Regions from separate parts of the Faecalibacterium sp. BIOML-A4 genome, predicted to be linked through region 2. Evidence: riboswitches for the same ligand, from Rfam matches in the RefSeq annotation. Region 2 holds a riboswitch; each other region holds the start of a gene.
What was found. Region 2 has a riboswitch for FMN ahead of GKG34_RS07605 (ECF transporter S component). Riboswitches for the same ligand answer to the same signal wherever they lie in the genome.
Positions count from the first base shown of each region.

Region 1: it holds a riboswitch for FMN, as region 2 does, so the genes downstream of both, ribD (bifunctional diaminohydroxyphosphoribosylaminopyrimidine deaminase/5-amino-6-(5-phosphoribosylamino)uracil reductase RibD) here and GKG34_RS07605 (ECF transporter S component) in region 2, are expected to answer to the same signal.
Region 3: it holds a riboswitch for FMN, as region 2 does, so the genes downstream of both, GKG34_RS04955 (ECF transporter S component) here and GKG34_RS07605 (ECF transporter S component) in region 2, are expected to answer to the same signal.

Region 1 is NZ_WKZG01000002.1:26,589-36,573, forward strand. It holds gene GKG34_RS01845 (M3 family oligoendopeptidase) at 1-272, shown strand, start outside; gene GKG34_RS01850 (hypothetical protein) at 423-1,097, shown strand; gene uxaC (glucuronate isomerase) at 1,188-2,621, opposite strand; gene GKG34_RS01860 (tagaturonate reductase) at 2,948-4,462, shown strand; gene GKG34_RS01865 (altronate dehydratase family protein) at 4,672-6,162, shown strand; gene GKG34_RS15620 (hypothetical protein) at 6,240-6,404, shown strand; gene GKG34_RS01870 (aldose 1-epimerase) at 6,408-7,289, shown strand; gene GKG34_RS01875 (hypothetical protein) at 7,348-7,863, opposite strand; gene GKG34_RS01880 (resolvase) at 8,008-8,511, opposite strand; FMN riboswitch at 8,831-8,945, shown strand; gene ribD (bifunctional diaminohydroxyphosphoribosylaminopyrimidine deaminase/5-amino-6-(5-phosphoribosylamino)uracil reductase RibD) at 9,097-9,985, shown strand, end outside.
Region 2 is NZ_WKZG01000009.1:27,204-37,188, reverse strand. It holds gene GKG34_RS07655 (hypothetical protein) at 1-113, shown strand, start outside; gene GKG34_RS07650 (DUF4313 domain-containing protein) at 242-949, shown strand; gene GKG34_RS07645 (hypothetical protein) at 976-1,632, shown strand; gene GKG34_RS07640 (response regulator transcription factor) at 1,897-2,574, shown strand; gene GKG34_RS07635 (HAMP domain-containing sensor histidine kinase) at 2,562-3,662, shown strand; gene GKG34_RS07630 (ABC transporter ATP-binding protein) at 3,732-4,406, shown strand; gene GKG34_RS07625 (ABC transporter permease) at 4,403-6,895, shown strand; gene GKG34_RS07620 (response regulator transcription factor) at 7,083-7,505, shown strand; gene GKG34_RS07615 (helix-turn-helix domain-containing protein) at 7,649-8,002, opposite strand; gene GKG34_RS07610 (nitroreductase family protein) at 8,155-8,673, shown strand; FMN riboswitch at 8,772-8,887, shown strand; gene GKG34_RS07605 (ECF transporter S component) at 9,005-9,454, shown strand; gene GKG34_RS07600 (riboflavin kinase) at 9,659-9,985, shown strand, end outside.
Region 3 is NZ_WKZG01000005.1:80,863-90,847, forward strand. It holds gene GKG34_RS04950 (MATE family efflux transporter) at 30-1,448, shown strand; gene GKG34_RS04955 (ECF transporter S component) at 1,575-2,174, opposite strand; FMN riboswitch at 2,325-2,444, opposite strand; gene GKG34_RS04960 (mechanosensitive ion channel family protein) at 2,613-3,695, shown strand; gene pta (phosphate acetyltransferase) at 3,934-4,959, opposite strand; gene pfkA (6-phosphofructokinase) at 5,341-6,315, opposite strand; gene GKG34_RS04975 (DNA polymerase III subunit alpha) at 6,486-9,985, opposite strand, start outside.

The DNA of each region.
Region 1 (9,985 bases), on a different contig from region 2:
CAGGCTGGCAGCGTCAGCTGCACATTTATGAGTGCCCCTTCTACTATATCGACTACTGCCTGTCCACCATGGCCGCACTGCAGTTCTTTCTGCTGAGCCTGACCGACCACAAGGACGCATGGCAGCGCTATCTGCGCCTTGTGCGCCGTGCAGGCATGGCCAGCTACACCGAGCTGCTGGAGACTGCCGGGCTGAAAGTTCCCTTTGAGGAGGGCAGCATCAAGGGCATTGCCCAGCAGATGACCGACTGGCTGGAGACCCATCAGGTATAAGAAGCCGTTTTCATCCGCACCGCACCCCGTCTGAATGGTCGTTTTGATGCATCTGAGGGGCGATTCATGCCGTTTTGCTGTCGGGAGCCGTAAAATCTGGTATGCTCTGGACAGAGAAAAAGCGTTTCTGTGAAGCGAAAGGAGATCCTTATGAAACTGACCGGACTGTTCAAGCGCGGTGCCGCCTGCCTGTGCACCGCCGCCATCCTGATGGGCGGCGTCTCCGCCTTTGCCCTGAGCCCTGCTCTTCCGGACGAGCCTGCCCCGGCAGAGCTTTCTGTGACCAATGCAGTGTCGGAGGCGCAGCTGCGCTCTGCCCTGTCCAAGCTCACTGTCACCTATGACAGCGAGGCCGAGGGCTGGCAGATCGATTCTCCCTACGAGGAGGCCAGCATGGAAAAGGCCTCCTGCGGTCTGTACCCCTACCTGTTCGTTACCAACGATGATCCCACCGTGTATCTCAGTCTGGGCATGACCTACTTCGGCAATAAAAAGCTGGACATGAAATCTGTTCGGGTAGAGACCGAGGATAACTACTACGACTTCACCTGTGATGAAGAGTTCATCGGCGGCTACGACAACGACCTCAAGGCATGGTTCGCCTATGAGCTGTTCGATATGGACGACGAGACCAGCTGGCTGAACGAGTGGCTTGCCGCCAAGAGCGTCACCGCCACCTTTACCGGCAAAGACGGCTCCACCAAGACCTACACCCTGACCAAGGACAACCTGCAGGCCATCCGCGACATCCTGAATGCCTACGACACCCTGCTCGGTTCCGATGTTTCCACTGCCCGCGTTGTGCTGCGCAGCCTTGTAAAGTAAACATTATCTGCTTACAGCAAAAGCCCCCGGAACGTTTCACACCGTTCCGGGGGCTTTGTGTTATGCCTTATTCAGGTTCAGGCGCTTCTCTTACAGGTTGAAGTAGCGCTTTGCGTTGTCGAAGCAGATGCCCTTGACGATCTTCTCCAGAGCCTTCTCGTCGTTGGGATACTCGCCATCCTCGACCCACTGGCCGATGATGTTGCACAGGATGCGGCGGAAGTAGTCATGACGGGTGTAGCTCAGGAAGCTGCGGCTGTCGGTCAGCATGCCAACGAAGTTGCCCAGCAGGCCCAGGCTTGCCAGACGGGTCATCTGCTCTTCCATGCCGATCTTGTGGTCATTGAACCACCATGCGGATCCGTGCTGGATCTTGCCCGGCACCTCGCTGTTCTGGAAGCAGCCCAGAATGGTGCCGATCTGTGCATCGTCGGCGGGGTTCAGGCTGTAGATGATGGTCTTGGGGCACTCGTCGGTGTCGTTCAGGGCGCTCAGCAGGCTTGCGATCTCGCCGCCGCAGGTAGCGGTGTTGATCATATCATAGCCGGTGTCGGGTCCCAGCAGAGCGTTCATCTTGCGGTTCACGCCGCGCAGGCAGTTGTAGTGGATCTGCATGGCGATGCCCAGACGGTGATACTGCTTGCCCAGATGGATCAGGATGTAGGTCTGGTACTTCTCAGCCTCTTCCACGGTGCAGGTCTCGCCGGCCATCACCTTCTGGTAGATGGCGTTGACCTCTTCCTTGGTGGCCTCACGGTAGGGGATGTAATCCAGACCGTGGTCCGAAGCGCGGCAGCCCATCTCGGCAAAGAACTCGATGCGCTTGGTCAGAGCGTCGGTGACGCAGTCGATGCAGGCCAGCTTTTCCTTGCCCACAACAGCGGCCAGCTTGCCCATGTACTCGGCAAAGCCGGGCTTGTTGATGTTGATGGCCTTATCGGGGCGGAAGGAAGGAGCCACGGTGAACTTGATGGTGGGATCTTCCTTGATCTTCTTGTGCCAGTACAGATCATCGATGGGGTCATCGGTGGTGCCGATGAAGGCCACGTTGGACTGCTCGATCAGGCCGCGGACGGTCAGCTTGGGGTCATGCTGCAGCTTGTCGTTGCACAGGTTCCAGACTTCCTCAGCGGTATCGCCGTTCAGCACGCCCTCGTAGCCGAAGAACACATGCAGCTCGAGGTTGGTCCAGTGGTACATCGGGTTGCCGATGGCCATGGGCAGAGCCTCTGCAAACTTCTGGAAGCGCTCGCGGTCGGGCTTATCACCGGTGATGTACTCCTCGGGCACACCGTTGGAACGCATCACGCGCCACTTGTAGTGGTCGCCAAAGTAGCTGCCGTCCGGGTTGCGGCCGCCCAGCCATACCTGAGCGATGTTCTCAAAGCGGCGGTTCTCGTAGATCTCACGGGGAGGGATGTGGCAGTGGTAGTCGCAGATAGGCATATCCGCAGCGTAGTCATGATACAGATGCTGAGCAGTGGGAGACTGGAGCATGAATTCCTTATCCATAAATGCTTTCATGGGTCGATAACTCCTTTTCTCTGATGGTTTTTGTTAAAAATCCGTCAAACCTTGTGTACAACGGGACGCCCGCCTGCACGGGCAGGTTTGTCTTACCTTTAGTATAACGGAAAATGCGCATGTATACAACTGAAAAAGTGACAAATTTTCTAGCACACAATTGTGCTTTTCGCTGGAAATGCCCCAAATCGTCACCTTAAGGCTAAAAATATTGCACAAAGCTCTTGACTTATTTGTATACAACAGCATAAAATAGGGTAAGGAGCAGAGGGCAGACAAAGAGGCTCTCTGATAAGCAAAGCAAGTTTATAAAGGAGATCAACAAGATGGAAACTTTGAACTACAAGGTTCTGGAAGGCACCGGCTATAACGGCTACATCCTGAAGGATGCACCCGTCAAGGTCATGCAGTTTGGCGAGGGCAACTTCCTGCGTGCTTTCGTGGATTACTTCTATGACATCGCAAACGAGAAGGCCGGCTACAACGGCAAGGTCAAGCTGGTGCAGCCCATCAGCAACTTCCCCCAGATGGCAGACTGGATCAACGAGCAGGAAGGCCTGTACACCCTGTACCTGCGCGGCAGTGAGAAGGGCCAGAAGGTCGATGCAAAGCGCGTGATCTCCTGCGTGTCCGACTGTGTGTGCCCCTACATCGACGGCAAGTGGGACGAAGTGCTGGAACTGGCACGCTCTGCCGATCTCGAGACCATCGTTTCCAACACCACTGAGGCCGGCATCGCCTACACGCAGGGCGACAGCCAGTTCGATCAGGTTCCTCCCAACAGCTTCCCCGCAAAGCTGACCCGCGTGCTGTTCGAGCGCTACAAGGCATTCAACGGCGCTGCTGACAAGGGTCTGGCCATCCTGTCCTGCGAGCTGATCGACAACAACGGCAAGGAGCTGCAGAAGTGCTGCAACAACTACGCCAAGGATTGGAATCTGGAGCCTGCCTTCATCGACTGGATGAACAACGCAAACACCTTCTGCTCCACTCTGGTGGACCGCATCGTTCCGGGCCGCATCCGCGATCCCAAGGAACTGGCTGCCATGGAAGAGGCCAACGGCTACCATGATGCCGCTCTGGACGTGGGCGAAGTGTTCGGCGTGTGGGTCATCGAAGGCCCCGCTGAGCTGGAGGACAAGCTGCCGTTCAAGAAGGCCGGCGTCAACGTCATGGTCGTGCCCGATGTTACCCCCTACAAGAAGCGCAAGGTCCGCATCCTGAACGGTGCACACACCGGCTTCGTTCTGGGCGCATATCTGGCCGGCTTCGACATTGTGCGTGACTGCATGCACAACGACACCATCCGCGGCTTCATGAACAAGATGCTGCACGAGGAGATCATCCCCACCCTGCCGCTGGACAAGAAGGATCTGGAAGAGTTTGCTTCCGCTGTTGAGGACCGCTTCAACAACCCCTTCGTCAACCACGAGCTGATGAGCATCTCCCTGAACTCCACCTCCAAGTGGAAGGCCCGCAACATGCCTTCCTTCCTGGCTTACATCGAGGAGCAGAAGCAGCTGCCCAAGTGCCTGACCATGTCTCTGGCAGCCTACATTGCCTTCTATTCCAGCGACATTCAGGAGCGCACCGCCGACGGCCTGATCTGCAAGCGTCCTGCCGGCAACACCTACAAGATCCAGGATGACGCATGGGCACTGGACTTCTACTATGCACACAAGGACGACACCGCTGCTCAGCTGGTGAACGCCGTGCTGACCAACACCCAGATGTGGGATCAGGATCTGGCCAAGATCGAGGGTCTCGAGGCCGCTGTTCTGGCTGATCTGGAAATGATCCGCACTCAGGGTGCCGAGGCTGCTTACAAGAGCTGCCTGTAAGCCTGATCGTTTAAAAGAAACATTGCTTTGAGGTGTGAACCCTCTCAGTCCGCTTCGCGTCCAGCTCCCCCGAGGGGGGGAGCTTTTGCGGAAACGTGGAAACGTAAAGTTTTCATCGCAAAGACCTCGCCCTTCGGGAGAGGTGGCATCGCATGGCGATGACGGAGAGGGTTCATTCCCTTTTGTGCGATACGATAAGGAGAACTACTATGCCGCAGGCAATTCATATCAGCCCCATCGACAACGTGGTCGTTGCTCTGCACCCCATTGCCAAGGGCACGCTGGTGGAAGTGGATGGTCTTTCCGTGACTGCTCTGGAGGACATTCCGCAGGGCCACAAGATGGCCGTGAAGCCCATCAAGAACGGTGAGAACGTGATCAAGTACGGCTTCCCCATCGGCCACGCCACCGCAGATGCCGCTCCCGGCAGCTGGATGCACACCCACAACGTGCACACCAACCTGTCCGGTGAGGTAGAGTACAGCTACAACCCCGCCCCGGATCTGGCTCCCCTGCCCAAGGTCGAGCCGGAGACCTTTATGGGCTTCCGCCGCAAGGACGGCCGCGCCGCCATCCGCAATGAGATCTGGATCATCCCCACCGTGGGCTGCGTCAACGACATCGCCAAGAAGATCGTTGCCGACAATCAGGATCTGGTCACCGGCTCCATCGAGGGCCTGTACACCTTCACCCATCCCTTCGGCTGCAGCCAGACCGGCCACGACCATGCACAGACCCGCAAGCTGCTGGCTGCGCTGGTGCGCCACCCCAATGCTGCCGCCGTTCTGGTGCTGCATCTGGGCTGCGAGAACCTGCAGCACGATCAGTTCGTGGAAGAGCTGGGCGAGTACGACCACGACCGTGTGAAGTTCCTCACCTGTCAGGAGGTGGACGACGAGTTCACCGCTGCCCGCGATATCCTCAAGGAGCTGGCTGCCTATGCCGGGCAGTTCAAGCGTGAGCCTATCCCCGTGTCCGATCTGGTGGTGGGCATGAAGTGCGGCGGCTCGGACGGCCTGTCCGGCATCACCGCCAACCCCACCATCGGCCGCTTCTCCGACATGATGGGCCAGCGCGGCGGTTCCACCGTGCTGACCGAGGTGCCCGAGATGTTCGGTGCCGAGGGCTTCCTGATGGATCGCTGCATCAACCATGATGTCTTTGTCAAGGCTGAGCACATGATCAACGGCTTCAAGGATTACTTTATCAGCCACAACGAGGTGGTCTACGATAACCCCTCTCCGGGCAACAAACAGGGCGGTATCACCACGCTGGAAGACAAGAGCTGCGGCTGCGTGCAGAAGGGCGGCACCGCCCCCATCATGGACGTGATCGGCTACGGTGATCCCGTTGTCACCAAGGGCCTGAACATGCTGTACGGCCCCGGCAACGATCTGGTTTCTGCCACGGCCATGACCGCCGCAGGCGCACACCTGATCCTGTTCTCCACCGGCCGCGGCACTCCGTTCTCGGCCCCGGCTCCCACCCTGAAGATCTCCACCAACACCCCGCTGGCCCAGAAGAAATCCGGCTGGATCGACTTCAACACCGGCGTGATCGCCGATGGCGAAAAGACCATCGACGAGGCTGCAAAGGATCTGCTGGATCTGGTCATCCGCGTTGCAAGCGGTGAGCAGACCAAGGCCGAGAAGCACGGCTTCCGCGAGATCTCCATCTTCAAGGACGGCGTCGTTCTGTAATCGTTTCGAGGCTGCTGTATGGCACTTTGGCTGTACGGCAGCCTCTTTGTGCATGAAAACGGAAGGGAAGTGTTTTTATGGCTATGACCACTCGCATGATGATCTATGCGTTTCTGCTTTACGGCGGCATTTTTGCCGCTATCGTGGCCGTTATTGCAAGGGTCATAAAATATCTCATTCGCTATGGCATTGATTATTATTTTGAAAAACTGGCACAGAACCAGAAACATAAGGAGGACTGAACTATGAATCAGATCACCACCCGTTATGTCACCGAAAACGGTGCCTGCTATGAGCAGTACGTTATCACCGATGCTGAGGCAAAGACCGAGCTGGTCATCACCCCGGAGCGCGGCGGCATGATCACCGGCTTCTCCCTGAACGGCGAGGAGTACATCTGGACCCGCCACCCCAATTTTTCCGAGTGCAACCGCCCCCGCTTCGGCGTGCCGGTGCTGTTCCCCAACTGCGGCCTGCCGGATAACGGCGTGCACATCTTTGACGGCAAGGCATACCCCATGGAGAACCACGGCTTTGCCGACCTGTGCGCATGGGATGTGGAAAGCGTCGGCCCGGACGGCGTGACCCTGATTTTGGAGTCCACCCCGCTGACCAAGTTCCTCTATCCCTTCGATTTCACCGTGCTGATGAACTATAACCTCGAGGGCAACACTGCCGCCATCAACATGACCGTGATCAACGAGGGCGACACCAACATGCCCTTCAGCTTCGGCTTCCACCCCTACTTCAAGGCTTCCAAGCTGGAGAATGTGGACTTCGATATCAAGTGCGCCACCTGTTCCGAGAGCGCCAAGGGCGAGCAGCCCGCTGCCCCGGAAAAGATCACCCTCACCCGCAAGGAAGGTGCTGACAACAGCGTGCGCCTGCTGACCGGCGTGCAGTTCCCCATGACCCTCACCGACAGCGGCAGCGGCCACAAGGTGACTGTGGATGCCGACGACAGCTTCGACCACGCCGTGCTGTGGCAGCAGGATGCCGAGAGCTTTGTGTGCATGGAGCCGTGGAACGGCTGGGCCAACAGCGTCAATGAGGAAGGCAAGCACGAAGTGCTGGAGCCGGACGAGGCCATGACCGCTGATTGGAGCATCACCATCGAGAAGGTCTAAGCTTCATATCGTATAACAAAAAGGACACACCATTGTGGTGTGTCCTTTTTGTTATGATTCAGTTCTTTGCCGGAATCACAAAGCTCTTATTTTCCGCCGGGTCCCAATAAAGCAGTTCCACCCTGCCGCCCTGTGCCAGCAGTTTTTCCTTCGGTTCCTGCTTTTGCCAGCAGCGTTCCAGCAGCTTTTCCATGTCGGCATCAGCAGACACCTTCTCCGGGCAGAGGGCGCTGCCCTGCCACCTGCCGTCGGCATACAGGCTCAGCGCACCGGCATTGCCCTCCAGAATGGCTGCAATGTCCTTCTTCATGCGGTCGTAGTCGTACTCCACGGCCTTGTACTGCCCATGCCACAGGCCGAAGAACACCGAGAACTCGCCGCCCAGTTCAATGAGCAAATTCTCATCATTGTGCGGGTTCTTGACCACAAAAGCCACATCCCCGTTTTCCATGTAGTCGAAGTCCGGCTCCTCATTCGTGTGCACGGTCACATGCTGGCTGCTCAGCGCCGCAAGCAGGTCCTCCTGCACGGCACTGGTATCCGGGATCTCATCATAATTGATATTTGCGTTCATGGGATGCTCCTTTTCTCTGTACTATTTGTGTTGTTATTTTTCACCAGACCGCACAGGTCTTCTTATTTTCCTTCATATTGCCGGATCATTTTTATACGCTGTGTAACAGAATCCATAAAACGGTTCACCCTACTTCACATTAGATCAATGCTTTTTGAATCTAACCATCGAACACACGACCTCGACACGATCCTGATTGTCCAAACTCAATTCAAGGTCATGGTCGATGATGGGCAGCTTGAACCGGACGGACTTCAGCCACTGTCCATTAGGCTGGCGTTCCGGGTAGATCTGCACCTCGTCGATCAAAATCTCCACCAGTCTGCGGCGTTCCGCCTCGGTTATGGTGGCATAAAGCTTGTCGAAGCAAATCAGAATCTTATAGATGTTGTCGCCTGTGATTTTGTCGGCTTCAATGGCCTGCTTCTTTGCCCGGGCATCCATCAGTCCATTTTTCACCTCTTCGATTTTATCGTACATCTTATAAAGGCGGTCGTCAAGGTCGGATTTTCGGGCGATAAAGTGCCGGTCGTCCGGGTCAAGGCTGTCGATCTCCTCCATAAGCCGGGATTTTGTGGAGTAGTGCTGCCGCAGCTGCTTCTCATAGGCGGCGATCTCCTGCTCAATGGCAGTGGTATCCACCTTCATGTGTAGACCTTGGTCTTTTCTGCTGCCATTTCCAGCATCTCCCGTTCGTACCGTCTTGTTCGGAATAGACTTTGCAAGCAAAGTCGTGTGCCAAAGGGCGCTGCTCTCGCCTGTCGGCTCGGTCAAGCGCTTCAAAATGCAACGCATTTTGAGGTTGCCACTGGCGACCCGCGCCCCTTTGGATTCTCCGTTCACATTGTCCTACGGACGATGTGATTTTATTGTTGTAGCGATTCGCTTCATCCCGGTTTCGTCCCGGTTTGCAGAATGCCCTTGCAATCCGAAAGGAGCCGTGCTATAATGCCGCTGTAATTGAATCAGAAATCTTCAGGGCAGGGTGCGATTCCCTACCGGTGGTACAGCCCACGAGCCGTAAGGCATGATTCGGTGAAACTCCGAAGCCGACAGTACAGTCTGGATGAAAGAAGATACCAAGCGCAGAGCCCGCACGGTTCTGCGCTTGTGGAGGCTGCTCTGGGATGCGTTTGCATTCTGGAGCTTTCTTTTTTGCACAAGGGTCCCTTGTGTCTTTTCGGCTTGCCCTGAACGGTTTTGTTCAGGGCTTTTTCTTTTGGAGGCGACACGATGAACGACAAAGAGTATATGCGTCTGGCTTTGCAGCTTGCAAAAAAAGGTTGCGGATGGACATCTCCCAACCCGATGGTGGGTGCCGTGGTCGTAAAAGAGGGCAGGATCATCGGACAGGGCTGGCACCAGAGATACGGTCAGGCTCATGCGGAGCGCAATGCGCTGGCATCCTGCACCGAAGATCCGCAGGGAGCGACCCTGTATGTGACATTGGAGCCGTGCTGCCATTACGGAAAGCAGCCGCCCTGCGTGGATGCGATTCTGGACGCGGGCATTCACCGGGTGGTCGTGGGTTCTGCTGACCCGAATCCGCTGGTGGCTGGAAAAGGAATTGCAATCCTGCGCGCACACGGCATAGATGTGACCGAAAATGTTCTGCAAGAGGAATGCGATGCGCTGAACAAGGTGTTCTTCCACTATATCACCACAAAACGCCCCTTCGTTTCCATGAAATACGCCATGACGATGGACGGAAAAATCGCCACATACACAGGCGCTTCCAAATGGATCACCGGGGAAATTGCCCGGAATCATGTTCAACGGCAGCGACACCGATTCCGCGGCATTATGGTGGGAGTCGGAACCATCCTAGCAGATGACCCGCTGCTGACCTGCCGGATAGAGGGTGGCCGTGATCCCGTCCGGATCATCTGTGATACACATTTGCGGACACCGCTGCAATCACAGGTGGTCATGACCGCCAAACAGGTTCCGACCATTCTTGCGACCTGCTGCGGCGACCCGGAGAAGCAGGCGGCATATCAACAGGCCGGGTGCCGGGTCCTTTGTCTGGAAGCGCATTGCGGTCATGTGAATCTTCTGCAACTGATGGAACAGCTGGGGCAGGAGCAGATCGACAGCATTCTGCTGGAAGGCGGCGGAACCT
Region 2 (9,985 bases):
TGGATGAACAGGGGCGTAACTATGGCCCTACCTATCGCATTACTTGTGAAAACAGGACAAAGCTGGCTCAGGTTCTGCGCTATCAGTTCGAGTCAAAGACTTTGGCTGTGTAGCTGACGATGACCAGAGAGGAACTGCATTCCTCTCCCTGCTCCGGTTTCCTTGTTCGGAACACACACTAAGAAGCACCGGCAATCTGCATTTTTGCAGGCGTCTGGTGCTTCTTTGGAGGAAAACGCTTATGAATACTCTCGCATTTACGCTGGGCGAACACCGAGCCCAGCTGACTTTGAAAATCAGTACATATCCCAACGGCAATCTCGCCATCAAACTTTATGAAAAGGATCACGGCATCCTGATTTTTTGGGAAACCCTTACCACCAACTTAACCGGATTCCGCCCCGACCACTGCGCTTTCATCAATATAAAAGCCGCAGACGGACTTTTTCCGGTCTGGCTATCAAACAATCACCTTGCGGAACCTACCGGACAAATTCTTGAATCGAATGGCCGTCTTTACCCTGAATACCTGTTTTATGGCAAAGAATTGGACGCCCTGGACCATGAGGGGCACACCCTCTACATCCGGCATCAGAAAGGCGAGCTGGGGCGCCGCTTTGAGCGGCTATATCTTGCCCTGCGCCGGCTGGCACGAGAAATCAATGGGTTCAGCTACACTGATTACAGCGGCTGGCGGTGTCCAGATGGGGTTTCCACCACCCTGCCCCTCTGGATCGAGGCGTCTGACCCTTCTCATGGCCGCAAATTCATCTTCACACAGAAAGGACCCGCACTCCAGACTACCATCCGCTATGCCGATGGTACGAAAAAGCAGCGCATCTACCGGCGTAAAGAGGACATGGCTGCCGAACTGATGACCATGTTTCAGGAGGAATTGCGTGTCTACCCTCCCTGGTCTGAAGACCGGAGGAATCGGTACGAATATTAAAGGTAGTAAAATAGGAGGACATCATCATGAAGATCCGTATCTATCCCCAATCCCTGTTGGAAACCGTATGGCAGCAGGACAAACTGCTGTTTACCCCAGAGGCAGCGCAACCACCCTTGTGTCTTCGGTGTGGTCAGCCGCTGGACCGCAGGCTGGTCATCAACGCCCTGAGCCGCTATGCAGATGTCCATATCTGCGAGGCGTGCGGTATGGATGAAGCCCTGCGTGATGCCAACCGTTGCCCACTCCCCCTAACAGAATGGGCAGCTGTCAAAAACGGTTTGAGCCAGCAGCGGACCGATTTTGAAGATCCGCTGCTGACTACTTCCTGCACCTTTGAATATCTGTTTCAGCAAGGCTCCCGTCCTGCCAGCGAGATAGCCTATTCCCGTTCTGATTATGATGGATGGAAATGGTGGACCACCTGGCATCAGTGCCAAAAGGATACGCCTGTTCTGGAAGTTGCCCGTGAAATTGATGCTTTTCAGAATGCGCTGTTCCAACTGCCGGAGTTTCGGAATTTGGACACGCTGACACGGTTCTGTCGAGGGTACGCCCAGCCCACCAGCGAGCCCACCGAATTCAATCTGTATTCGGAAACTGCCCACTTTTATATCTGGCTGCGGCTAGTCACCCGGCATCGAGATTATAATGCCTATGTGCATTACTATCTGAAAGGTTAAAAGTTTGCAACGCACTGGATACAGTATGCCTATCAGCTCTGTATCCAGTGCGTTTTTCTCTATGAAATAGTTATTTATTTTGCTATGTACTTATAAAAGCTTGTTGCAAAAGTCAACCCGCTATATAATTATGAAGAAATATATTTTTCAAAATCTGTCCGTTGTAATATTTCGCAGACATTTGCCTGTTATAATATCCGCAAAAGCAAAGGAAGTTGAGGATTTTTTGAGATTTATCATATATCATATAAAGAACGGAGGTGCATGATTTTGAATCCTAAATTACTGATCGTTGATGATGAACGCGGTATTGTTGATATGATACAGAGTTATTTTCAAACACAATATGATATTCTGACTGCTTATAGCGGACAAGAAGCGCTCAAAAAAGTAGCCTGCAAACCAGATTTAATTTTATTGGACATCAATATGCCGGGAATGGATGGTCTGACTGTATGCCAGCAGATACGGGAACACATTGCCTGTCCCATTCTTTTTTTGACTGCTCGTATTGAATCCAGCGATAAGATCATTGGATTTCAGGCCGGGGCGGATGATTATATCGTCAAGCCCTTTGATTTGGATGAATTGGGGGCGCGTATTGCCGCACATCTGCGCCGGGAGCAGCGACGCCAAAATAATTCGGCAGTGCGCTTCTTTGGTGAATTGATACTGGATTATTCCGCCCGAACAGTTACAATCAATAATCTGAACATCCCGCTATCTAAGAGGGAGTTTGAGATTGTAGAACTTTTATCCCTCAATGCAGGACAGGTTTTTGACCGCGAGCGAATTTATGAGCTTGTGTGGGGCTTGGATGGGGACGGAAACAGCGATACAATTATGGAGCACATTCGGAAAATACGCGCTAAATTTGCAGCACATACATTGCACAATTACATTGAAACGGTTTGGGGGTGTGGTTATCGGTGGAACGCCTAAAAAATATGGGACTAAAGAAATCTTTCCTGCTATTATCCCTCTCCTGTTTGGCAGCGGCATTTCTCCTGCTTGGGGCAGTTATCTTCCTTTGCCGAGGCATTGAAAACCATTATCCTTTAGGCGGTGTAGAAATCTTGTCGGATGGCTCTGTTGTACCTCTGCCGTCTCCTACGGTGTCACAACAGCGTATTTTAGCTACCCTAAACATTGTGCAGACGGTTTCCTGTATTCTTTTTCCAGTAGGCGGATTGATTGTTTCAGTCTTTCTTTTTTATTATCTCAAATTGAAACAGCCTATTTCCTGCCTGCAAAATGGCATTATGCGGATTCAGAATAATGATCTGGATTTTTCGCTGCCGATTTTGTCTAACGATGAAATGGGACAACTATGTGCTGCCTTTGAAGAAATGCGGAGTGAACTTCTGAAATCGAATCGGCTGTTGTGGCAACAGGCCGAGGAACGCAAACGGCTCAATGCCGCATTTTCCCATGATCTGCGTAACCCGATTACGGTATTAAAAGGAAGTGTAAAACTTTTGCGGCAAGGTATTCAGGACGAACAGACCATAGACCGGCTGGAAAGTTACACTTTACGGATCGAGCAGTATGTAGAAGCTATGAGCAGTGTTCAAAAGTTGGAACACCTCTCTGTTAAGCCAAAAGAAATCAGACTATCAGTTTTGCAGAGTGAATTGCAGGAAACAGCACGACTGTTAGCGCTATCCAAAAAAGTTTCTGTTTTAGTACCATCAGGCGGAACAGTTTGTATAGATCACGGGCTATTTCTTACCGTAGCGGAAAATCTGATTGGAAATGCGGCGCGATTTGCAGAAAAAGCAATCTCTATTCAAATAACGCTGCAAAATGATTCTATGACATTGAATATAGAAGATGATGGTGCTGGTTATCCGCTGTCTCTCATGCAGAATGGGCCAAACCCCTTTGAAACGACAAGTAGTAATTCCTCACATTTCGGAATGGGGCTTTACAGCAGCAGAATTTTATGTGAAAAACATGGTGGCCGATTGATTTTGGAAAATAGGGTTGGGGGCGGTGCATCCGCAACTGCTATTTTTCATTTTGTGTAATCCTTGAGCGATTTTTGAGATTTATCATTTACACTCTCCTTATACCACAAATAAGGAGAGTGTTTTTTTATGAATATTGAGGCAAAGAATTTATCAAAGATTTATGGTGACGGTGAAAACCGAGTAGTGGCTTTGGATCATGCGAATCTCGAAATTGTATCCAGCGATTTTATTTCTATTATGGGACCATCTGGAAGCGGAAAAAGCACCTTGCTTCATTTGCTTTCCGGCTTGGATAAGCCATCTTCCGGCTCGCTGACCTACGATGGTAAAGATATTTACAGTTACAGCGATAAGGAGTTGTCGGCATTTCGCCGGAAACGGATTGGATTTATTTTTCAGCAATTTAATCTGCTTCCGGTTCTGACGGCGAAAGAAAATATTATCATGCCTCTTTTGCTGGATAAACAAAAACCGGATGAAGCATACCTGAAACAGCTTACAGAACTGCTTGGCATTCAGGGCCGCTTGGAACATCTGCCCCATGAGTTATCCGGCGGCCAGCAGCAGCGTGTAGCTATCGCCCGCGCTTTGATTGCAAAGCCGGATGTAATTTTTGCTGATGAGCCTACGGGAAATCTGGACAGCAAAAGCGGCGGCGAAGTCATGGAACTGCTTCAAAATGTATGGAAAAAGATGGGGAAAGCTCTCGTTGTCATTACCCATGACAGCCGTATTGCACGAATGGCAGACCGGCAGTTTCAGATTGTAGATGGTGTGCTTACGGAGGTGACAGCGAAATGAAATCTTATCGTACATTAGCATTGAAAGAACTACTGTCCCAAAAAGTCACTTCTATTCTTATTTTGATTGCCGTTGTGCTGTCTACTATGATGACAACCATTGTAGGACAATCCATTGGCGTACTTAGTGCAATGCGGGAACAGCAGGCCATCGCTATCGGAGGAAACCGATATGCCACTTTTTTGCAGATGAATGCAGATCAGCTTCACGCACTGGAACAGGATGAGCGTCTTTCCTATGTAGGGAAATCTATTTATATGGGAAGTTTAGAACTCTCCCCATCTCTTACCCTTGGTTTGATGGAATATTTGGATGACAATGCCGCTATCTATCCGTCCAGTACCAGTGTAGAAGGAGGTCGTCTGCCGGAAGCCCCGATGGAAATAGCGCTTTCGGAAGATATTCTGAAATATCTTGGCTTTGAGGGCAGTATTGGAGATAAGATTACACTTTCACTGCAAAAAAATCTTCGCCACAACATTGCGGACTGCTATTCCTATACAGCGGAATTTGTTCTTACAGGGATATTGAAAAATAACTACTTAGGATATACAAGCGGCACTGTTATGGGAGTTGTAGGGGAAGGAACTGCCGAACAACTTTTACCGGAATCTTATATTTATTACAATGTGGATATTCGGACTGCCGATAAAAAGAATTTTCAAGCAGTTGTCGATGACATCAATAAGGAATTGAACATCCATGAGCTTGATACCAGCTACAATATTGTATATTTGAACGCCTTGGGAATTTCCTATACTGCAAATTCCGAGGGTGCTAATGATAAGGGATTCTCTTTTATGACAGTCGCAGGGATATTAGTGGGTACTTTGATTTTGCTGGCTGCTGGTCTTGTGATTTACAACATTCTGAAAATATCTGTATCAAAACGGATAAAGGGATATGGAACACTTCGGGCTATTGGAGGCGAAAAAGGACAGCTTTATCAGATCATTGTAATTGAAGTAATCCTATTGTGCCTGATTGGGATTCCTATTGGTATGCTTCTTGGCTTCTTGAGTGCCAGAGGAATTTTAGAGGCAGCTACCGGCTTGGTTTCCCCTGAATTGTTCTTGGTTCAGGATGCTTCTGAATTGAAAACTCTAATAGCAGAGAACAGTTCTTTGAATGGAACCTTACTGGTTTTAAGCGGAGCAATCACTTTGGCGTTTGCGCTGTTTGCAGCATTGCCAGCAGCCAGATCAGCCGCAAGGGTATCCCCCATTATGGCGATGTCTGGAACAAATCTGAAAATTCGCCGCAGAAAGCGTAAAACAAAGAAAATCCATAATTTTGAAGCATACTATGCCCGTCTGAACTTAAAGAGAAATAAAGGCCGTACTGCAATTACAATTTTGTCCCTTGTTATGAGTATCACGGTTTTTATAGCGCTGCAAGGGTTTTCCTCTCTCCTGAACGCTGCAAGCGCACTGCAAGATAACCATTTAGGAGATTATCAGATCACAAATGAAAGTGTTGGATTTACCACAGATGATCTGAACACTTTGCGGAAAAATGAAGCTGTGCAAAGTGTAGCCGCCATACAATTTTCGCTTTACGAACAAAATGAAAATGGGCTGCTCGATGAAATCAGTCTTGAATTTCAACTGAAACCCGGTGAAACTTTTCAGGTTGTCGGATTGAACGATGAATATTGGGATTATTTTATGGGGGATCAATTACCAGAAGAACAGCTTGGACAACTGAAATCAGGGAACGCCTGTATAGTAAGGAATCCTATTCCCATGAGCTACGGCGAAGATGTTCTTGAATTTACAAATATAGAGGCCGGAGAAAACATCTGTGTTGCGGGAATGGAGCTGAATGTTTTGAAAACCTTGGATGGCTATGACGGTTATCTTGGTATTGGAAATGGCGGTTTCACAAATGGTGTTCAGGTGATCGTTGATGATGCTATCTATGAACGCCTGACGGGAAAAGATACCTATTCAGAGTTTTTGCCTACGCTGAACGAGGGCGCAGACAGGGAAATTTTTGATACATTTATCGAGGCATTTTGTGATAGGACGCCGGGGACAACATTCTTGTCGTATGAAGAAAGCGACCAGCAACTGAAAGAGAGCTTTGCACAGATTCAAATGCTGGCATGGGGGCTGATCCTTTTCGTTGGCCTGATCGGTATTCTTAATATCATCAATACCGTTTACACAAATATTCACACCAGAGTAACAGAAATCGGTATGCAGCGGGCCATTGGAATGAGCTCCGGTAGCCTTTATAAAACTTTTCTTTGGGAAGGTGCATATTACGGAGTCATTGCCTCTGTGATCGGAAGCGTACTGGGATATGTTTGTACGATCTTCATTGAGGCGGCCACGAGCGACACTATCCAGCTTGTTGCAATCCCTGTCATGCCCATTCTTGAAGCAACCCTCTTGGCAGTAGGAGCTTGCTTGCTGGCAACAGCAATTCCACTACGGAAAATTTCAAAAATGAGTATTGTGGATTCGATTGAAACGGTTGAGTAGAATACTATTTTTTGAAATGCCCGAACTTTCTAATATTTCGTGGACATTTAGGTTTTAGAATGACCTTATCAGTGAAAGCAGGTGGATAAAGGAGCTTTTGTCTATTTGCTGTGCTGATTCTGGTACTGTTGGCGGCCACTGGCGCAGCAGTTTTCCGCATTTACCCCAAGCAAAGGAGGCGAACAATATGGGCAAAATTTTAATATTATCCGTCACTGACCACGAAGAACATATACTCAATAAAATTATGGAAACTATCGCAAACGAGCCGGAGCTTAACCATATTGCGCCTCCTCTCCCTTGCAACATTCTTTCTTTTACAAATCTGGAAATCCGGCTGAAGGAGCAGACAGTGTCCTGCAGCGGTCAACTTGTTACTCTGACTCACCATGAGTTTGCTGTCCTTACATATCTGGCTCGTCATCCTGGCTGGGTATTCTCAGCCAGCCAGATTTATGAGGCCGTATGGGATAGAGACGGTGAACGCTGCGGCACTGCCGTTGCCAGTATCATCAGTCAGATCCGGCGCAAGTTGACGCCGGATACACCAAAGGGTGGCTATATCCGCACTGTACTGGGCAGTGGATATAAATTTGAATCCGTGATATAGGAAATGCCGGACATAGGCTTATTGGCTCTGTCCGGCGCTTCTTTTTATATAAAATAAGGCTGCAAGTATTGCTTCCTGTGTTACTTGAAAAAAACATATATAAATTCGACAAACGGCAGTCTACTCTTCCCCAAATAGACTATTTACAGTTTTGAACCACAAGGCGGTGTAATATCCAATCCTTCAAGAAAGTGTATTCCCCAGTTACACATAGAATCTAATACCGGAATGATACTTTTTCCAAAGGCGGTAAGTGAATACAAGGTTTTAGGTGGTTTTTCTGGAATTACTTCTCTGTGAATCATGCCACATTCTTCTAAATCGCGAAGTTGTTGTGAAAGCATTTTAGGTGTGGCTTTTGGAATTAAGCGTTGTAATTCCATGTAGTGCAAAGGTTTTTCTATCAAATGCCAAAGAATGAGAGGTTTATATTTTCCTCCAATCAGAAAAAGTGTGGCTTCCACTGGACAACTAAATTGATCTTTTTGATAATTCATTTTTATAAATTCACTCCTTTTTGGGTACTTTCTTTGAGGGAAGTATCTACCTGAAAAGTGCAATCTTGTTATTCTACTGCACCATGTTAAAATTAGTACGACGGTTGAATATGTCAACTAAATTATACAGCACCAAGAAAGGATTGACCATGATGAATTTTATTGAGATTGCAAAAAAACGGTATTCTGTACGCAATTACAGCAGCAAAAAGGTAGAAAAAGAGAAGCTTGATAAAATTCTGCAGGCTGCTCATGTTGCACCAACAGCAGCAAACTTACAGCCGGTTCACTTAATTGCAGTAGAAAGCAAAGAGGGACTGGAAAAAATCAGCAAAGGGGCAAATATTTATAATGCTCCTCTTGCAATTATTGTATGTGCAGATCATAACAAAGCATGGGTTCGCCCATTTGGCCAAAAGCAAACCGGAGACATTGACGCAGCTATCCTAACAGACCATATGATGTTGGAGGCAACAGAATTAGGTTTAGGTACCGTATGGGTATGTTACTTTCAGCCTGATGTTATCCGGAAAGAATTTGATTTGCCCGATAATTTAGAGCCAATCAATATTTTAGTAATCGGTTATGGAAATGAAGAAGCTGCAGATACAGAAAGACATGACCATCTGAGGATTCCACTCACCGACTTAGTTTCGTATGAAAAACTGTAACTGAGTATAAGATGATTTCCGAAATGCTTCCGAACTTTCTTCAACTCATTGCTTCCAAAAGTGGTTGATGTTATAATTGCGAGGAAACAACTGAATAAAAGTGTCTTCGGGGCAGGGTGAAATTCCCGATTGGCGGTAAAGTCCGCGAGCGTAAAACGCACGATTTGGTGTAATTCCAAAACCAACAGTATAGTCTGGATGAAAGAAGATATGGTTAGATTTCCGCAGATTTTGAGAGGCTTACTTTCTTTTCTGTGGCCTAATTATAATGTTAACACCTGAAAGACCTTTTCTTTTGGGTGTTAATTTTTTGTCACGGAGGAAAGCAATTATGAACAGTAAAACAAAAAGAATCACCGCTATTGGGATGCTATGTGCAATCACTTATGTCACCATGGTTGTTGGCAGGATTCCGATTATTCTATTCTTAAAGTATGACCCATCAGATGTTATTGTAACTTTGGGCGGCTTTATTTGGGGACCGATGACTTCCTGTATCGTATCTGTCATTGTGGCAACCCTTGAAATGATTACAGTAAGCGATACCGGAATATTAGGTTGTATCATGAATATCGTACAAACACTATCTTTTGCGTGTACGGCGTCTATCATTTACAAAAAAAAAGCACACTCTATCTGGTGCACTGATTGGCCTGGCATCGGGGTGGCTAATAACGGTTATTGTTATGCTGCTGTGGAACTATTTGGTAACACCACTTTATATGGGGTATCCAAGAGAAGCGGTTGTGGAATTGTTACTCCCTGCCTTTCTTCCATTTAACTTGTTGAAAGGCGGGTTAAATGCATCCATTACCTTTTTACTGTATAAGCCCATAGTTACCGCTTTAAGAAAAAGTGGATATATTTCTACTTTGGAAAAAGACACAAGGCAGCAACATACTGGTCTACTTATACTGGCAAATTTCATCATTGTGACTTGTGTTTTGATCATCCTATCAATGAATGGAATTATATGAGGATCGAAATGAAAGAAAATACGAATGCGCCTATTTACACACTAACGGGAATCGTTATACACGGCCGGGGTATTGGAAAGCATGTGGGGACACCTACCGCAAACATGGAAATAGCAAAAAATACATTTTTGCCAAAGACAGGGGTATATGTGGCAGATATTCTTTTAAGTGACAAGAGATATTATGGTGTTACTCATATTGGGGCACGCCCTACACTTGATAATGATGATTCTGTTTCAATCGAAACACATATTTTTGATTTTGATAAGGACATATACGGGAGTACGATAACTGTCAACCTATATAAGAAATTGAGAGAAGTTAGAAAATTTAAC
Region 3 (9,985 bases), on a different contig from region 2:
AAGTTATTGTTTCTATAAAAGGAGAACTCATGTCCATCTCTCTTGAGCAGCTTTCGGCGCAGATGCGCCGGGGCGAACAGGTGCCGCTGCGGCACACCATGCAGGTGGTGCTCACACTGAGCATCCCATCCATCCTGCAGCAGATCGTGGTAACTGCGGTGGAGTACATCGACGCAGCCATGGTGGGGCATATCGGTGCATCTGCTACGGCATCCATTGGCATCGTCAGTTCCAGCACGTGGCTCATGCATGGAATGCTGGCCGGTCTATATATGTCCTTTGCCATTCAGGTGGCACAGTATCTGGGTGCAGACCGGCAGGACGATGCACGCGGTGTATTGCGCCAATCTATGATCTTCAACCTTGTGGTGGGCCTTGCAGCTGCGGCCTTCGGCATTGGCATCAGCCGTTTTCTGCCCGGATGGCTGGGCGCCGACCCTTCCCTGCAGGCGGATGCTTCGGCCTACTTTGCCATCTGGTCGGCTTCCCTGCCCTTTTTGATGATCATGGGAACCTACTCCTCCATGCTGCGTTCCTCCGGCGATGCCCTGACACCGGGCCTTATCAGCGTGCTGACCTGCGTGCTGGATGTGATCTTTAACTTCTGCCTCATCAATCCCACCCGTGAGATGGTGGTGTTTGGCCGCACAATGACCGTCTGGGGCCTTGGCTGGGGGGTACCGGGCGCAGCACTGGGCACCGCCCTTGCTACCGCTATCAGCGGTGTGCTGACCCTTGCCATCCTGCTGCTGCGGGACGGCCCGCTGTGCATCCGCAAGCCCGGCTCCTGGCACATTACCAAAGCCTGCCTGCAGAACCTGTGGAAGGTAGGCGCACCGCTGGCCGCAGAGCGTGCAGTTCTTTCCTCGGCGCAGGTGCTGCTCATCCGCATCGTATCCGGCCTTGGCACCACCGCCATTGCTGCCAACAGTCTGGGTGTGAGCGCCGAAAGCCTGTGCTACATGGCAGGCTATGGCATTCAGGATGCATCCCTTGCACTGGTGGGGCAGGCCGTGGGCGCAAACCGTCGGGATATGGCAAAAAACTTTGCCTGGCTGTGCACCGGCATGGGCATAGGCATCATGGCGCTGACCGGTGTTGGCATGTACATTTTTGCGCCAAACCTGATGGGTATTTTCACCGCAGATGCGGCAGTTATTGCGCTGGGCGCACAGGTGCTGCGCATTGAAGCACTGGCCGAACCGATGTTCGGTGCCAGTATCGTTGCCAGCGGTGCCATGCAGGGTGCCGGAGACAGCACGGGATGCTTTGTGCTGAACCTTGTCAGCATGTGGGGCATCCGGCTCACGCTGGCTTCCCTGCTGGCTCCGCATTTTGGGCTGGTGGGCGTATGGATGGCCATGAGCTTTGAGCTGACCATGCGCGGTGTGCTGTTCCTTGTGCGGCTGGTACGCGGCAGATGGCTGGACAAAGGGGCATTAGCCTGATCGACCGCTGGCGGATATATTTTCCTCTAAATAACAGCTCCCCGGCCGGGAACCGCACTGCGGGACCTGACCGGGGAGTTTTGCTGTGGTTATATGATTTGAGAAGAAGAAAAAATGGAGAACAAGTTACTTTCTGCCGTGCAGGATGGGAGACAGCGGCTTGTAGATCAGCATGCACAGCACTGCATCCAGCAGGCCTTTGACCAGCGTGAAGGGCATATTGAAGATGACAAGGCACTTGATGAGGCTGTCTGCAGAAGGCAGGATGGCCTGATACATGCCGAGGATGGCTTCCAGCGGCATGTGGTAGAACTGCACATAGGCCGGATAGGTGATGAAGTAGTTGGACGGTACGCTGAACACAGCCATGGCTGCAGCGCCTGCAATAGCACCAATGATGGCGGTCTTGCGGCTCTTGTGGTGCTTATAGATAACGCCTGCCACAGCGGAGAAAACCGCACCCAGCATGAAGTTGCACAGCTCGCCCACGCATGCAGTGGAAGTGCCCTTGATAACGATGTGCAGCAGGTTCTTCATAAAGCTGATGACCACACCGTACACCGGGCCGAGAGCAAAGGCACCCAGCAGAGCCGGCAGGTCAGAAAAGTCCATCTTGACGAAGGAAGGAATGAGCATCGGAATGGGAAACTCAATGAACATCAGGATAAAGGCCACCGCACTGAGCATGGCGGCAACAGTAAGATTGTGAGTCGTGCTTTTTTTCATGGTAATGATCCTTCCCGGGGTAAGATGCCCCTTACAAAAATTGTTCCGAAAGCTCTTTTCGTATCTTGTTTTTTGGAACGGGAAGGACAAATAGAAAAGCGCCCTGCTGCAACAAAAACACTGCAACAGGGCGCGTAGACAACGATTTGCCTGCCGTTTCTTGCATCCGGACTATACCGTTGGTCCCGGAGTTGCACCGGGTCAGCACCCTTGCGGGTGGTCGCGGACTTTACCGCCAGTGGGGAATCTCACCCCGCCCTGAAACGAACTTTCTGGCACAAAGTATAGCGTGGCAGGCCCAGCTTGTCAAGAGGGCATCTTAAAATTTGTGCAAAAAATGTCAAAGTAATTCTTTCAAGCTCCCTTCTCTGTAAGCTCTTGCCCGGGTGGGTGCGGTATGGTATCATAGATGGGTCGTATAAAATTCAGGAGGTTATCATGATCTTTTCTATTCGTGATCTTTCGTTTGAGTTTGGCTCTGTGCTGCTGGAGGGTTGGTTTGCACTGGCTGCGCGCGCAGGGTGCGCGCTGCTCATTCTGCTTGCCGCATGGCTGGTACGCCGCTGGCTGAGCAAAAAGGGCATTCCGGCACTGCTGGCCCGCAAGTGGCACTTTAACGGCACTCCCATCCTGCTGCGCAGCTTTGCGGTACCCATCCAGCGCATGTGCACTGCGGTTGGCGTATATCTGGCGGCAGCTTCCCTGCCCTGGGCCATTCCCGGCATTGCCAAGCTGCTGTTGGTCTGCTTCCGCCTTGTCATGACCCTGCTGGTCTGCGAAGGCCTGTATGCGGCATCGGATCTGGCCGACCTGCTGCTGGCTTCCTGCAGCCCGGAGATCCGCTCCAACAAAACACTCTGCTCTTTGCTGGACACCGCTTACAAGGTGCTGGTGATCGTGCTGTGCGTGGCAGCGTTGGCACAAGAAGTGGGCTTTCCCATCGGCAGCATTGTCGCCGGTGCCGGTCTGGTTGGTCTGACCATCTCGCTGGCCGCACAGGAAAGCGCCAGCAACCTGTTTTCCGGCATCGTGATTCTGCTGGACAAGCCCTTCTCGGTGGGCGACTGGATCACTGTGGGCGATGTGGAAGGCGAAGTGATCGACATCAACTTCCGTTCCACCCGCATCCGCTCACTGGATAAAACCATCAATGTGGTGACGAACAGTAAGATCTGCTCTTCCACCGTGCAGAACGCCGCCCTGCGCACCATGCGGCCCTACAAGTTCAATCTGGGTGTCACCTATGGCACCACCCGCCCGAAGCTGGAACAGCTGATGAAAGACTTGCAGACCATGCTGGACGCAAGCCCTTACACCAACAAGGGTACCAACATCGTACAGCTTGCAAACTTTGGCGATTCCAGCATCAACATTCTGGTCTCCGCCTACCTGCTGACTAACGCCTACGCGGAATTTTTGCAGATGCAGAACGACCTGAACCTGAACATTATGGACATCATGCAGGCCGACGGTGTGGATTTTGCGTTCCCCTCCACCAGCGTGTATATCGAAAAGAACTGAGCAAACCTGTAAAGGGGCTGTTGCAAAATAGCGCCAACGAAAAGCGGAAAGCAAAAATCTCATCTTTTTCTCTCAAAAAGAGTAGAATTTTTCGGAACTGAAAATGTAAAAAGCTGAGCACCTGCTTTTTCACAGATGCTCAGCTTTTCTATACTCATTTTTTGAAATCTGCCTTTGAGGCCTCAACATTCTGCCCGTTTTGTACGGTGAATGCGGCGGCTATTTTCAATCAGTCAGCTCAAGACTGGCAGGCAGTGATCAGGCTCATCTTGTAGACCTCGTCGGCGTTGCAGCCACGGGACAGGTCGTTGATGGGAGCGTTCAGACCCTGCAGGATGGGGCCGTAAGCTGCATAACCACCCAGACGCTGAGCAATCTTATAGCCGATGTTGCCGGCCTCGATGCAGGGGAAGATGAAGGTGTTGGCCTGACCAGCCACCTTGCTGCCCTTGCACTTGACCTGTGCAACTTCGGGAGCAACGGCAGCGTCAAACTGCAGCTCACCGTCCACAGCCAACTCGGGATCCATTTCCTGAGCCTTGATCACAGCGTCATGGCTCAAAGCAACGGTGCCGCCCTTGCCGGAGCCCTTGGTGGAGAAGCTCAGCACAGCAACCTTCGGATCGATGCCGAACAACTTTGCGGTCTTAGCGGTCTCAATAGCAACCTCAGCAAGCTTTGCAGAAGCGGCGATCTTGACCTCGCCGGTAGCCTTATCAATGGTATCGGTATAGTCGATGTTAACAGCGCAGTCGCCCATGGCAATGCGCTTCAGGCCCTCTTCACCGCAGTCACGGTCCAGAATGAAGCAGGAGCTGACCAGATGTGCGCCCTTCTTGGTCTTGACCAGCTGCAGAGCGGGACGAATGGTGTCGGCAGTGGAGTAAGTAGCGCCGCCTAGCAGGCAATCAGCCTTGCCCATCTTCACCAGCATGGTGCCGAAGTAGTTGGACTTCTTCAGCAGAGCGGTGCACTCCTCAGCGGTCTGCTTGCCCTTGCGCAGCTCCACCATGGTGTTGACCATCTCATCGAAACCGGCATAGTTCTCGGGGTCGATGATCTCGGCAGCGGAAATATCAAAGTTACCGGCGGCAGCAGCAGCCTTGCACTCAGCCTCGTTGCCCACCATGACGACCTTCAGCACGCCCTCGGCCAGCAGCTTTGCAGCGGCCTCCAGAATGCGGGGATCATTGCCCTCGGTGAAAACGATCGTCTTGGGATTTGCCTTCAGCTGTGCTACCAGCGGTGCAAACATATCAGCCATTGTGATTACCTCCGAATTTACTTTCCAATATTCACATCCAGATATCTGTTGGACACAAGGATGCCTTTCTCTTTTATTCTAGCACATACGGCAAAAAGTTCAAGACAAAATTGGCTTTTTGTGCTACAATTTTTGCCTTACGCATCATCGTTATTTTCCTGCCAAAGTAGTAAAACACGCCCTGCGTATTCCTTCACAATTTCCCGTAAACCACCTTCCACAAATTTCAATTTTAAGCTATGCACTTTTCATTCACGATTTTTCTTTTTTAAAAATGCAGAAAGCTCCAGTCAGTTCATATTTTTTTGCATTAAAACGTAAAAAAGAGCCGTCCTCCCGATTCTTCGAGAGAACAGCTCCATAGTATTGGCTTTATAAATATCAGATAGAAATGGTGTTACACACGTCGATCAGCACCGGGTCAAGCGTCTTAGTCATTTCAAGAGCTTCATCCACAGGGTAATCCACCAGCTTTTCGCCCTTCATGCCGACGATGCGGTTATACTTGCCCTGCTCCAGCAGGCACACGGCATGGTAGCCCATTGCAGAAGCGTTCACACGGTCACGCAGAGTGGGAGAACCACCGCGCTGGACATGGCCCAGAATGGTGGCGCGGGAGTCGATGCCGGTGCGTGCCTGAATCTCGTTTGCGATCTCCTGTGCATGGCCGACACCCTCGGCAACAATAATAATGAAGTGACGCTTGCCGGTCTTCTGAGTCTCAGCGATCTTATCCAGAATATCACGCTGCATGTCAAATTCCTTCTCCGGCAGTAGAACAGCCATAGCGCCGGAAGCAATTGCAACATTCAGAGCAATATAACCGGCGTTGCGGCCCATGACCTCGACCACACTGCAGCGGTCGTGGCTCTGGGTGGTATCGCGCAGCTTGTCGATCATCTCCAGCGCGGTATTCATGGCGGTATCGTAGCCAATGGTGTAATCGGTGCAGGAAATATCGTTGTCAATAGTGCCGGGCAGACCGATCATCGGAATGCCGCGGTGGGCCAGCTCACGAGCGCCGCGGTAAGAACCGTCGCCGCCAATGACCACCAGCGCATCAATGCCCAGTTCGCGGCACTTCTCTGCACCCTTGTCCTGACCTTCCTTGGTCTTGAATTCCAGACAGCGGGCGGTATACAGAATGGTACCGCCTGCAGAGATGATGTTCGACACACTGCGCAGGTTCATCTCAAAGCATTCGCCGTTCAGCAGGCCATTGTAGCCACGCTGAATGCCGATCATGCGGTAACCCTTATGCAGGCCGGTACGGACTACGGCGCGCACGGCAGCGTTCATGCCAGGAGCATCACCACCGCTCGTCAATACGCCAATCGTTTTGATCTGCTTTTCCATACGAGAGTTTCCCTCCAATTTGTTTCTTCATTTACCCAATGGTATCACAGCGTTCTCCGTTTTAACGCTGTCCAAAGCACTTCATTTGCCTTGAATCATTATAACACAAACGCCTTATTTTGGAAACAGCCATCCCGCCGGATTTGCGTTAAGATTCGTGCACGGAAATGTCATTTTGTTGCAATGTTGTCCGTTCCGACCAGCCTTTCCAGCTCTTTGAACAGCAGCGGATGGCCGGATGCGTACAGATGGCGCGGCACACGCAGATACTGCTTGGTATCGGTCAGATACAGGAGCACCGGCATGTCCCCATCAAAAATGCCAAGCAGATTGACCACCTTTGCATATTCCCTGCTGCTGCGGGAAGGCACACGGATATACAGCTTCTTTGCTGCCGTTTTCATCGGGTCCGGCCTGCCGTTATCCAGTCGGGCCGGATCGTAATTTTCGATCGGGACGATGCTCTCTGCCAGCAGCTTGGAAGCTTCATCCTCCCGTACCGACAGTCTGCCATCGACCACGACGACTGCATTTTCGTGCAGTGAATCCCGGAAAGCATCCAGCACCTTTGGGAATACGATCACTTCCATGGTGCCGGTCAGGTCTTCTACGCTGGTAAAAGCCATCATGCTGTTGGACTTTGTGGTCATCATGCGGCTTTTTACCACCGCGCACACAATGCGCACTTTTTCTCCATCCTTCACATGGGCATCTTCCCCTGTAAGATCCTTGATGGTGTGGGATGCAATGCGTGCCGATTGTTCCCGGTAAGCATCCAGCGGATGACCGGACAGATACAGGCCGCTGACTTCCTTTTCCTGCTGGAGCAGTTCCTTATGGCTGTATTCCGGCAGCTGCTTTATTTCATAGCTATCCTCGGAAGCACCGCTCTGTGCTTCCCCGCTCATCACCGAGAACAGATCCAGCTGTCCATCCAGATTGCGCCGAGAGTCGGTCTCAATGCTCTTCAGAATGCCCTCTACGGCCTCCACATGGCTGTGGCGGTTGTTGCCCAGATGATCGAATGCGCCGGCCTTGATGAGGCACTCCACTGCCCGGCGGTTCAGTTCATTGCCATGCATCCGCTTGCAGAAATCGTACAGGCTGGTGTAAGGCTTCTTCTGCCGCCCCTTCACCACATTCTCGATCAGGTTGCGGCCCACATTTTTGACCGCATTCAGGCCAAAGCGGATCTGACCGCTTCCATCCGCCGTGAAGCCGCCGTTGGAAACATTCACATCCGGCGGCAGCACCTTGATGCCAAGGCGGGCACACTCGCCGGAATATTCAATGACCTTATCCGTGTTATCCAGCACACTGGTCAGCAAAGCCGCCATGAACTCACTGGGATAATGGCACTTGAGGTAGGCCGTCTGGAATGCCACATAGGCATAGCAGGCCGCATGGCTCTTATTGAACGCATATGAAGCGAAACTGGACATTTCATCGTAGATCTCATTGGCCACTTTCTCAGAGATGCCGTTTGCCACACAGCCGGGACATTCGTTGCCGGGATCGGTGCAGCCGTACACAAAGTGCTCCCGCTCGGCCTCCATGACGGCATGTTTCTTTTTGCTCATGGCACGGCGGACATTGTCTGCCTGACCAAAAGAAAAACCTGCCAGCTCCCGGAAGATCTGCATGACCTGCTCCTGATAGACGATGCAGCCATTGGTCACATCCAGAATGTGGGCCAGCTGTGGGGTCTTATAGCTGATTTTGTCCGGCTCGTGGCGGTTGCGCAGGTAGGTGGGGATCGAATCCATGGGGCCGGGACGGTACAGGCTGATCAGAGCGATAATGTCTTCTAGGTTCTGCGGCTGCAGGCCCACAAGCACCTGCTTCATGCCGGAAGATTCCAGCTGGAACACACCCTCGGTGTCTCCCTGCCCCAGCATCCTGTAGGTGTCCGGGTCGTCGTAATCCAGCTTCTGGATGGAGAACTCCGGGTGGTGCTTCTGCACAGCAGTTTCCACGTCATGAATGACGGTCAGCGTGCGCAGGCCCAGAAAGTCCATCTTCAAAAGGCCAAGTTCTTCGATCTCGGTCATGTTGAACTGGGTCACAGGCAGGCCGTCGTTGGTGGCCAGCGGCAGATAGTAGTCCGTAGGCTCCGGGGTAATGACGACACCCGCCGCATGGGTGGAAGCATGGCGGGGCATGCCCTCCACCTTCAAGGCCGTGTCGATCAGCTCTGTGACCTGCGGGTCGGTATCGTACATCCGCTTAAGTTCCGGCGATACCTCCAACGCACGCTTCAGCGTCATTTTCAGCTCCATGGGCACCTGCTTTGCCACAACATCTACCTGCTGATACGGAATGCCCATCACGCGGCCCACATCGCGGATGGCGTTGCGGGCGGCCATGGTGCCAAAGGTGACGATTTGAGCCACATGGTCTGCACCATATTTCCGGTTGACGTAATCGATCACTTCCTGACGGCGCTCGTAGCAGAAGTCCACATCAAAATCTGGCATACTGACGCGCTCCGGGTTCAGGAAGCGCTCAAAGATCAGGTTATAACGGATGGGGTCGATATCCGTGATGCCCACGCTGTAAGCCGCAATGCTGCCTGCGCCGGAGCCACGGCCCGGGCCTACCGGGATACCCTGACTCTTGGCGTAGTTCACGTAGTCCCACACGATAAGATAGTAGTTCGTGTAGCCCATCTTTTTGACCACGCCGATCTCGTATTCCAGACGGTCTTTGTTGGCCTGCGGAACATTGGGGCCGTAGCGGCGCTCCAGACCTTCCCAGCAGAGCTTTTCAAAAAACGCCTGATTATCCATACCGTTCGGCGCTTTGTAATATGGAATTTTAGTATGTCCAAAATCAAAATCAAAGTTACACTGTTCGGCAATTTTGGCGGTATTCTCGCAGGCTTCCGGCACCATGGAGAACAGCTCGTACATTTCGTCTGTCGTTTTGACATAGAACTCGTCGGTCTGGAACTCCATTTTATCCGCATCCTGAATGGTCTTGCCGGTCTGGATGCAGAGCAGGATGCCCTGCATTTTGGCATCCTCCTTGCGCAGATAGTGGGAGTCGTTGGTGGCTGCCATGGGAATGCCGGTCTCCCGTGCAAGCTTGATGAGCTGCGGCAGCACAGTATTATCCTCTTCCAGACCATGGTCCTGAAGCTCGATATAATAGTTTCCCTCGCCGAAGAGGTCTCGATACCACAGCGCTGCTGCTTTGGCGCGCTCATAATCGCCCGCCAGAATGGCCTGTGGAACTTCGCCTGCCAAACAGGCCGACAGGCAGATCAGACCTTCGTGATATTTTTCCAGCAGTTCCTTATCAATGCGGGGCTTGGAATAAAAGCCCTCCACAAAGGCGGCCGACACCATTTTGATCAGGTTTTTGTAGCCGGTCTCATTTTTGCACAGCAGGATCAGGTGGTTGTTGCCGTCGATCTTATTTACCTTGTCAAAGCGGGTGCGGGTGGCCACATACACCTCACAGCCGATGATGGGCTTGATGCCAGCCTTTTTTGCAGCCTTATAAAACTGCACGCAGCCGTACATCACGCCGTGGTCGGTGCAGGCAATGGCGGTCTGTCCGCACTCTTTTACGCGATCCATCAGCTGGTCAATGCGGCAGGCACCATCCAGCAGGCTGTACTCTGTGTGGATGTGCAGATGGACAAAAGGCCGGGTATTGGCTAATG